DNA from 2 places in the Hydrogenophaga atypica genome. Region 1 is predicted to be linked to the other one. Evidence: predicted binding sites of a transcription regulator. Region 1 holds the regulator's gene; the other holds the start of a gene.

Region 1 (5,123 bases):
TGAGACTGGAAGGGCAGCAGTTTTTCGAAGGCAAAGCGGCGTGTGCTGCCGGGCGCGATGTTCAGCGCCATCTGCGCGGCCTCGATGAGCACGGTGCCGCTGCCGCAGCAGGGGTCGTACAGGGGCAGGGCGGCGCCCTGGCTGCCGTCCCAGCCGGTGGCCGCGATCATGGCGGCGGCCAGGGTTTCTTTCAGCGGCGCGTCGCCTTTGTCCTCGCGCCAGCCGCGTTTGAACAGCGGCTCGCCCGAGGTGTCGATGTAGACGGAGCACTGGCCTTCGGTCAGGTGGGCAAACACCCGCACATCGGGCCAGGTGGTGTCGATGCTGGGGCGTTCGCCGGTTTTGTGGCGCAGGCGGTCGCAGACCGCGTCCTTCACCCGCAGGGCGGCAAAGTTCAGGCTCTTGAGCGGGCTGTGTTGCGCGGTGATCTCCACCTTGAGCGTGTGCCGGGGCGTCATCCAGATTTCCCAGGCCACACCGCAGGCGATCTCGTAGATGTCGTCTTCGCTGCGGTACGGCTCGTAGGCCAGCTCCACCAACACGCGCTGCGCCAGGCGGCTGTGCAGGTTGAGCAGCATGGCGTCGCGCCAGCTGGCCTTGAGCAACACACCGCCGCGCGAGCGTGACATGTCGCCATCGGCCACGCCCACGATGCGCTTGACCTCAGCGGCCAGAAAGTCCTCCACGCCAGCGGCGCAGGGCAGGAAAAGGGTGAGTTGGTTCATGGTGATGACGGAATGACCTCGTGGCTGCGCCACTGGTAGGACGGCGCGTTGCGCCATGACGGGACCCATTCATGCGGCGAGAGCCACGTCATGGCTGGCGCGGGCGCCGCCGTCATTGTGTCATTTCAACGTTTGCGCAAGTTGGCCGGTGCGATACGAAGGGCTTCGCGGTACTTGGCCACCGTGCGGCGTGCACACTCAATGCCTTGTTCCTTGAGCATTTCCGACAGCTGGTTGTCCGACAGCGGCTTGGCCACATCTTCAGACGCCACAAACTGTTTGATCAGCGCGCGCACGGCGGTGCTCGACGCGTTGCCGCCGGTCTCCGTCCCCAGGCTGGAGCCGAAGAAGTACTTGAGCTCGTAGGTGCCAAAAGGCGTGGCCATGTACTTGGCGGTGGTCACGCGGCTGATGGTGGATTCGTGCAGGCCCAGCTCATCGGCGATCTCGCGCAGCACCAGCGGGCGCATGGCCAGCTCGCCGTGCATGAAGAAGTTGCGCTGGCGCTCGACGATGGCGCTGGAGACCCGCAGGATGGTGTCGAAGCGCTGCTGGATGTTCTTGATGAACCAGCGCGCCTCCTGCAGCCGCTGCTGCATGCTGGCCGCACCTTCGCCCTTGTCGCCGCGCCCTTGTCGCAGCGCGTTGGCGTAGATGTCGTGCACCCGCAGGCGTGGCATCACGTCGGGGTTGAGCTGCACCTTGAAGCCGCGCCCCGCCTTGGTGACGATGACGTCGGGCACCACGGTGTTGCGTTCCACGTTGGCGAAGCGCCGGCCCGGCTTGGGCTCCAACCGGCTGATCAGCGCCAGGCCCTCGCGCACCACGGCCTCGTCCAGGTGGCAGGCGGCGGCCAGGCGTTTGGCGTCGCGCCGCGCCAGCAGGTCCAGCGGCTGCGCGCACATGGCCAGCGCGGCCTGGGCGGCGGGGCTGTTGCGCAGCTCTTCGATTTGCAGCCGCAGGCATTCGGCCAGATCGCGCGCACCCACACCAGCCGGGTCCATGTTCTGCAGCCAGTGCAGCGCCAGGTTCAGGGCCTGTTCGGTGGCTTCACGGGCCTCCCAGTCGTCGCCAGCCAGCGCGGCGGCGAGGTCGGTGATGGGCTCGTCTAGGTAGCCGTCGTCGTTGAGCGATTCGATCAGGAAGTACAGCGCCGCGCGCTCCTCTTCATTGAGCCGCAGGCCCAGGGCCTGCTGGTGCAGGTGGGCCTGCAGGCTGATGTGTTCGCTGGCCAGCTCGGCGGCGCTGGCGGTTTCATCGTCGGCGTTGTTGCGGTTGCGCGGCGCGGCCTCGCCGCCCCATTCGCCGTCGTCGGGCGTGAAGGACACGGTGCCATCACCGTCCCAGTCGGGCTCGCTGCTGCCCACCTCTTCGCTGAAGTCGTCGCTTTCGCTGCTGGTGGTCGCCGGGCCGCTGTCCGCGCTCCATTCGCTCACCTGGTCGCCGGTGCTGACCGGCGCGTTTTCGGCATCCACCCCAAACGCCTCGCGCTCGGCCACCTCCTCGCTGCGCTCCAGGAAGGGGTTCTCGTCGAGCATCTGCTCGACCTCCTGCGCCATCTCCAGCGTGGAGAGCTGCAGCAGCCGGATGGACTGCTGCAGTTGCGGGGTCAGCGACAGATGCTGGGAAACACGAAGCGAAAGGCTTTGCTTCATGTTCACATTCGAAAATGCTCGCCGAGGTACACCCTTCGCACATCTGCGTTTTCGACGATCTCCGAAGGCGTGCCCCGGGCCAGCACGCGGCCCTCGTTGATGATGTAGGCGTGGTCGCAGATGCCCAGCGTTTCGCGCACGTTGTGGTCGGTGATGAGCACGCCGATGCCACGCGACTTGAGGAAGCCGATGATGCGCTGGATCTCGATGACGGCAATCGGGTCGATGCCGGCAAAGGGCTCGTCGAGCAGGATGAAGCGCGGGTTGCTCGCCAGTGCTCGGGCGATTTCGACCCGGCGCCGTTCGCCGCCCGACAAGGCGGGTGCCGGCGACGAGCGCAGGTGCGACACGTGCAGGTCTTCCAGCAGTTGCGTCAGGCGTTCGTCCAGGGCTTTGGCGGTGTAGGGCTTGCCGGTGGCGGGGTCGTCCTGCAGCTCCAGCACGGCACGCACGTTGTCTTCCACGCTGAGCTTGCGAAAAATCGAGGCTTCCTGCGGCAGGTAGCCCAGGCCCAGGCGTGCCCGGCGGTGGATGGGCAGGCGTTCGACGGCCTGGCCGTCGAGCGTGATCTGCCCCGCATCGGCCCGCACCAGGCCCACGATCATGTAGAACGATGTGGTTTTGCCGGCACCGTTGGGGCCCAGCAGGCCCACCACTTCGCCTTCTTCCACCGCCAGCGACACGTCCTTGACCACCTTGCGGCTGCCATAGGCCTTTTGCAGGCCACTGGCTTCCAGCCGGCGTTTGGGCGCCAGCGGTGCAGCTGTGTGCGCGCTCACTGCTTGCCTGGCCCCATGCTGGGGCTGGGTTTGAGCACGGGAGCGGGGCTGTTTGCCGGGGCGGTGGCGCTGGCGTCGGCCTTGGGCACCGGGGTCAGCATGGCGCGCACGCGCCCGCCGGGGTTGTTGGGGGTGGCGGCCGTGGTGGCTGTGCCACCGTCCACCGTGAACACGTCGGCCCCGTTGTCGTAGACGATGGTGTTGCCAGCCGTTTCGTCGTTCAGGTTGCTGCCCCGGTAGCGGCGCAGCACGGCGCGGCCGATGAATTTCACCGTGTCGGCCTGGCTGTTGTATTCGATGCGGTCGGCCACGCCCTCGATGTGTTCATCGACCACATCGCGCTTCTGGCGGAAGAAGGCCTGTTGCTGCGCGTTGCCCAGCACGATGCCGAACTGCTGGCCCTGAGCGCCTTGGCGCACCTCGATTTGTTGGCCCCGGATGAGGATGCTGCCTTTGGTCACCACCACGTTGCCGGTGAACACGCTGGTTTGGCGGCCGTCCTCGTGGCGCAAGGCGTCGGCCTCCACGTTCATGGGTTTGTCGCGGTCGGCCTTCTCGGCCCAGGCTGCCACACCGGCGCACGCGGCCAAGGTCAGCAGCATGGCCTGGCAGAGGTGGGTCAGGGTCGGGAACGGCATGTTGGGTAGGGCATGGAAATTGCATGGCATTGTAAGCCGGTGCTTTCCGACCCCAGCCGGGGCGCGGGCACAAAAAAGCCCGCCGGAAGAGGGCGGGCCTGGAGCAGGGCCTGTGGCTCAGCCCTTGCGCGACTGTGCGATCAGGTGGTCGGCCACCAGCAGCGAGCGCGGCAGCGTCTGCGCCAACGAACCCGAGGTGAAGTATTTGCCGGCGATGCCCAAAGACGGCACGCCGTCCACCTGGTAGGCGTCTTGCAACTGGGTGGCGCGGCGGGCTTTGCCGGCCACGCCGAAGGCGTTGTAAGCCTCCAGGAACTTGGCGCGATCCACACCCTGTTTGGCGACCCAATCGGCGATCTGGTCCTGGGTGGCCAGGCGCTGGCGTTCGGTGTGGATGGCGTGGAAGACCTTGCGATGCATCTCCTCGACCTTGCCCAGGGCCTCCAGCGCGTAATACAGGCGCTGCTGGGGCACAAAACTGTCCTGAAAGGCCACCGGTGCGCGTTTGACCACCACGTGGGCCGGTTGCCGCTTCGCCCAGGCGTCGAACGCGGGTTCGAAGGCGTTGCAATGGGGGCAGCTGTACCAGAAGAACTCGATCACTTCGACCTTGTCGGCCGGCGCATCGACGGGGGCCGGTCGGCCCAGCTTGAGGTAGTCACTGCCCTCCTTGAAGGTGGCCTGGGCCTGCGCGTGGCTGGCGCCCAACAGGCCCGTGGCGGCGGTGCCGGCCATCAGCACGGCCTGGGTGAATTCGCGGCGTTGCATGTTCAACAATCTCCTTGCCAAAACGGCGGTTGCTCCGAGTGGAGCGCGACACGGCGGCAAAAGTTCAAAAACGTGGCTGCGTGTCGCTGATCCATTGCATGTGCGCCGTACCCGCGGCGCATGAAGCGGCCGAACCGGGAGACACCGCCGGGCCGGCTCTGCCGGACGGCTGGTGTCGCCCCTTGAGGGGGATGTGGCCACACGCAGTGGGCAAGCGACGGGGTGGTCAAAAACACTTCAGCGTTGTACGCGCACCAGCGCGGCTTCAATGCCGTTGCCGGCCAGCTTGGCCTGAGTGGCGTCGGCGTCGGCCTTGGCACGGTGGGGGCCGGTGCGCACACGGTAGACGGTTTGACCCGCCTGCTCGCGTTCGGTGACCTTGGCGTCAAATCCCAGCATGGCCAGCTTGGCGCGCTGCGCCTCGGCGTCGGCCGGCGTGCGGAAAGCGCCCGCTTGCACAAAATAAATGAAAGCGTCGGACTCCGTGGCGCCGCCGGCCGGCGCTGTCGCCACCGTGCCACCTGACGGGGGGTTGCCCTGCGTGCGGCTGCGCGCCAG
Region 2 (5,123 bases), on a different contig from region 1:
GAAGCCACGCGCCTCCAGCAGGTGCTTGAGGTCCTTGAGCATGCCTGGGCTGCCACAAATCATGGCGCGGTCGGTGGCCGGGTCCAGCGGCGGCAGGTCGAGGTCGGTGAACAGCTTGCCCGACTCGATGAGATCGGGAATGCGGCCCACGTTGCGGAAGTCCTCGCGCGTCACGGTGGGGTAGTACAGCAGCTGGCTGGCGATCAGGTCGCCCAAAAACTCGTGGCTGGGCAGGTGGTCGAGGATGAGGTCGTGGTAGGCCAGTTCGTCCACCGTGCGCACGCCGTGCACCAGAATGATTTGCTCGAACTTCTCGTAGGTCTCGGGGTCGCGCACGATGCTCATGAACGGGGCCAGGCCGGTGCCAGTGGAGAGCAGGTACAGGCGTTTGCCCGGCAGCAGGTAGTCCACCACCAGGGTGCCGGTGGGCTTGCGCCCGACGATGACGGTGTCGCCCACCTGGATGTGCTGCAGGCGCGAGGTCAGCGGGCCTTCCTCGACCTTGATGCTGAGGAACTCCAGGTGGTCCTCGTAGTTGGGCGAGGCGATGCTGTAGGCGCGCAGCAGTGGCTTGTCATTGACGCGCAGGCCAATCATGGTGAAGTGGCCGTTGTTGAAGCGCAGGGCGGCGTCGCGGGTGGTGGTGAAGCTGAACAGGCGGTCGGTCCAGTGCTGGACACTGAGCACGCGTTCTTCGATGAATGCACTCATGGTGGTTCCTAAGGCGAAGGGTCAGTCTTTTAACGTGTCGAATTTGTGGGTCCGGTCTTTCCACGCTTCTGCGTCGGGCAGCGGTGGCTTGCGCTTGGTGATCACTGGCCAGCCGGGTGCGCGCTCGGCGTTGATGGCAATGAAGTGCCGCTGATCGGCGGGCAGATCTTCTTCGGCATAAATCGCATTGACGGGGCACTCGGGGATACAGACCGCACAGTCTATGCATTCGTCCGGGTCGATCACCAGGAAGTTCGGGCCTTCCTTGAAGCAGTCCACCGGGCACACATCCACACAGTCGGTGTACTTGCAGCGCACACAGGCATCGGTCACGACATGGGTCATACGAGCTCCTGAAGTGGCGGACGTTGCGCCGCCGATATTGGCATAAACATTGCATGAGGAGAAACTGGTTTAGGGTTTACTCCATGGACAGTAAGCAAAGACTACATGAAAATCTTAGCTAGTTGATGTAGGGTTTACTCCATGTACATGTAGTGTATGCTACATTAAATTTCAATCACGCTCAAGTCGAGCGTGCATTTTTGAAGCGAGCAACAGCATGACCGAGCACACCAGAACAGACGGACTGCCGGGGATGGATGAGCCCCAGGTGCTGGAGCGGGCTCGCCCGCGCAGCGAGCGGATGGCCGAGACCAAGATCGAGTGCAACGCCTGTCCGGTCTTGTGTCAGATCACGAGCGGCCGCACCGGTGCGTGCGACCGTTATGCCAACCAGGATGGCGTGTTGATCCGTGTCGATCCGGTGGTGCTGTTGCGCAAGACGCTGGACGACCGTGGCGCCAAGCTGGTGCAGTTCGCCGGGCGTGTGGTGCAAAACGGTGCGCCCGATGCGCAGGAGGTGTCCGATGCGCCCGACTGGAATGGCGACCTGCTGCTGGCCGACGAGGTGTTTGTGACCGGTGTGGGTTCGTCCACCACCTACCCTGATTACAAGCCTGCACCCTTTATCGTCAGTTCCAAGGCGCAAGGCGTGGACATGGTGACCGTGGTCACCGAAGGCATCTTCAGTTACTGCAGCTTCAAGGTGAAGATCGACACCGATCGCTACCTGGGTCCCGAGCAAGCCAACGTGCGTTGCAAAGGTGAGGTGGTGGGGCACGTCACCACGGCGGAGTACGGCTCACAGATGTTGTCGCTGGGCGGTGTGCACCACCTCACCGGTGGGAGCAAAAAAGAAGGCCGCGTCACGGTGGACATGATGGCCGCGCTGGGCAACAAGAAGGCGGTGGAGCTGACCATCGACGGCGGTGCCCAGATCGTGATCCAGGCCGGCAAGGCGCCCATTGTCAACGGCGTGGAAGAGCAGCGCATGCGCGTGGGCTGTGGTTCGGCCACGGTGGGCATCTTCGCCAAGCAGTTGTACGGCAAGGTGGACGAGGTGGTGGTGGTGGACGACCACATCACCGGCGTGTTGACCGAACACCAGGCTGGCCGCTGCCTGGACATGCGGCCGTCTGGCATTGCCATGCGCGGGCGCAAGTCCACGCCCGGCCGCTACTTCCAGGTGGCCTTGCCCGGCACCGGCTGGGGCGGCACGTCGATCTCGGACCCGATGGAGGTGATCGAAGGTTGGGATGCCGATGTGGCCTGGCCCGGCCTGCGCCTGCTCATGACATCGACCACCGGCGAGCACGCCGCCTGGTACGTGCTGGACGACCAGCTGGTGCCGCGCGAACAGCCCATGCCCGAAGCGGTGCAGGCCGTGGTGGACCGCATCGGCGAGAACTGCGAGCCGTCCATGACCACGGTGTTGTTCCTGGCCGGCGCCGGTGGCAGCCTGCGCGCGGGCGCCACCGAAAACCCGGTGCTGCTCACCCGCAGCATCAAGGACGCGCTGGTCAACGTGACCTGTGGCGGTGCACCGGCCTATGTGTGGCCGGGTGGTGGCATCACCGTCATGCTGGATGTGATGCGCATGCCCGACAACAGCTTTGGCACCGTGCCCACGCCGGCCGTCATCGCCCCCATTGAATTCAGCATGCGTCTGGATCACTATGCAGCCCTGGGGGGGCACTTGGATGAGGTGCGCAGCCTGGAGGACGTGTTGCGCACTGGCGCGTGGCACAACGACGGCGCACCCACGCGCCGTCAATGGGTGCTCAACCACACCACCAACCCCTGGCCCCTGGGCCAGAAACCGCAGATCGGATGAATATGTTGGCGCAATGTCGGTCGCTCGCTGACGGGCGGCTCCACTTCCAGCACGGGCCGATGGACATTGTCCTCGGGGCCGAGGGTGATACCGCAGCGGTGCGGCAGGCGCACGCGCAGGCCTGGGAGCGCTTCCGTGGCCTCCTGCAGGCGTTGGTGGATGAGCTGCCGACGCTGCGTGCGCCGGTCGACGGTGTCTGCACACTGCGGGGCCCGGTGGCGCGCCGCATGTGGGCAGCGGCCGAGGTGCACCGTCCGGCTTTCGTCACGCCCATGGTGGCGGTGGCGGGCGCGGTGGCGCAGGAGCTGCTGCTGGCCTACGACCGCCCGGGCATCACCCGTGCGTGGGTCAACAACGGTGGCGACATCGCGCTGCACCTCACCCCGGGCACGTCGTTCCGCATTGGCCTGTACGCCCAGATTGAGCGCCTGGCACGCCTGGACGCGACGCATGGCTTGCAGGTGGACGGCGCCTTTGAAGTGGCCCACGGCAGTGCGGTGCGTGGCGTGGCCACCAGCGGGTGGCGCGGTCGCAGCTTCTCGCTCGGCATTGCCGACAGCGTGACGGTGTTGGCCGCCACGGCCGCCGAGGCCGATGCCGCCGCGTCCGTGATCGGCAACGCCGTCAATGTCGACGCCCCCGGCATCGTGCGGGTGCCGGCCCAACACCTGAAGGACGACAGCGACCTGGGCGACATCCCCGTCACGCTGGACGTGCCCGAACTCACCCCTTGGCAGGTGGCCGAGGCGCTGAAGGCGGGTCGCGAACAGGCCCTGGCCTTGCGTGCGGCCGGCCACATCCAGGCCTGCTTCATCACTTGCCAAGGCTGGACACTGTCCACCGAAACCAGCGGCACGGTGCCGCTGCCCCTCAACACCTCGCACGAAACAAATGCGCCGGGCCAAGCCGCCCGCGTGCTGGAGCTTCACCCATGATCGAGATCCGAAGAACCCACACCCACGTCGAAGACATCTTTCATGAGTTTGGCCCGGTGGCGGCGCAGCCGCTGCGCCGTGGCTTCATCGCCGCGGTGTTGACCAACCCTTTTGCGGGCCGGTACGAACCCAACATCCTGCCCATGATGGACGCGCTCAACGACGTGGGCACGCAGATGGCGCACCAGTTGCTGGCCGCCATGGGGGTGGACAGGGCGCAGATCGAAAGCTACGGCAAAGGTGCCATCGTGGGCGCGGCCGGCGAACACGAACACGGCGCTTTGTGGCATGTGCCCGGGGGTTACGCGATGCGCGAACTGCTGGGTTGGGGCGGCGACCGCGCGGCCTACATGGCCGGCAAGGGCGAAGACAAAACCGGCCAGCCGGGCAACGCCTTGTCCATCGTGCCTTCCACCAAAAAAGTGGGCCCGCCGGGCTGCACCCTGGACGTGCCCCTGACCCACATCAACGCCAGCTACGTGCGCAGCCACTTTGACGCCATCGAGGCGCGGGTGCCCGGTGCGCCACTTCCCGACGAGGTGGTCTACCTGCTGGCCATGGCCACCGGGCCGCGTGTGCACGCCCGTGTGGGCGGACTCAAAGCCGCCGACATCGCCAAATGGGATGGCCTGCGCTGAGGCCCTAGATCAATTGTTCTCACGAGGAAAACCATGACAGCCAAGATCAGAAAACTGCTTGTCCAGGTGGACGAGACCCGCATCGAAATGGGCCAGGCCATCAACCCGCCCACCCGCCGCGCCGTGGCCATGGCCGTGATCGAAAACCCCTGTGCCGGCCGCTACGAGCAGAACCTCGACGCGCTGATCGCCATTGGCGAAGAGTTGGGCGCGCTGCTGGGCGAGAAATGTGTGGCGGCGCTGGGCATTGCCCCAGGCGAGGCCGAAAGCTATGGCAAGGCCGCCATCGTGGGCGAGGCCGGCGAGCTGGAGCATGCCGCCGCCATCCTGCACCCCAAGCTGGGCGCGCCGCTGCGCAAGGCGGTGGAAAAAGGCGCTGCACTGGTGCCGTCGAGCAAGAAGCGTGGCGGCCTGGGCACCGCCATCGACGTGCCACTGGGCCACAAGGACGCGGCCTTTGTGCGCAGCCACTTTGATGCCATCGAGGCGCGTGTGAGCGATGCGCCGCGCGCCAACGAGATCGTGGTGGCGGTGGCCGTCACCGACAGCGGACGCCCGCTGCCACGCATCGGCGGCCTGCAGGTCAGCGAGATCAAAGGCGAAGACGGTTTGAGGTGAGCGGCTGCGGCCCGATGCAAGCGTGAAAGTACTTTAACCCCCTGA

Evidence for each region. Region 1 encodes sigma-54, which starts transcription at its own class of promoters, with help from an activator protein. Its sites were predicted from a motif close to TGGCANGNAANCTGCTTT; they were not measured.
Region 2: the regulator sigma-54 is predicted to act here: its motif matches at 1,095-1,112, upstream of ACFQPB_RS11990 (6-hydroxynicotinate reductase).

What each region holds. Positions count from the first base shown of each region.
Region 1 is NZ_JBHTCA010000005.1:219,578-224,700, forward strand. Features, by position in the region: gene ACFQPB_RS09965 (THUMP domain-containing class I SAM-dependent RNA methyltransferase) at 1-725, opposite strand, end outside; gene ACFQPB_RS09970 (RNA polymerase factor sigma-54) at 851-2,380, opposite strand; gene lptB (LPS export ABC transporter ATP-binding protein) at 2,383-3,159, opposite strand; gene lptA (lipopolysaccharide transport periplasmic protein LptA) at 3,156-3,797, opposite strand; gene ACFQPB_RS09985 (thiol:disulfide interchange protein DsbA/DsbL) at 3,915-4,565, opposite strand; gene ACFQPB_RS09990 (SPOR domain-containing protein) at 4,803-5,123, opposite strand, start outside.
Region 2 is NZ_JBHTCA010000007.1:69,332-74,454, forward strand. Features, by position in the region: gene ACFQPB_RS11980 (ferredoxin--NADP reductase) at 1-711, opposite strand, end outside; gene fdxA (ferredoxin FdxA) at 733-1,056, opposite strand; gene ACFQPB_RS11990 (6-hydroxynicotinate reductase) at 1,274-2,887, shown strand; gene ACFQPB_RS11995 (UPF0280 family protein) at 2,890-3,822, shown strand; gene ACFQPB_RS12000 (amino acid synthesis family protein) at 3,819-4,460, shown strand; gene ACFQPB_RS12005 (amino acid synthesis family protein) at 4,494-5,078, shown strand.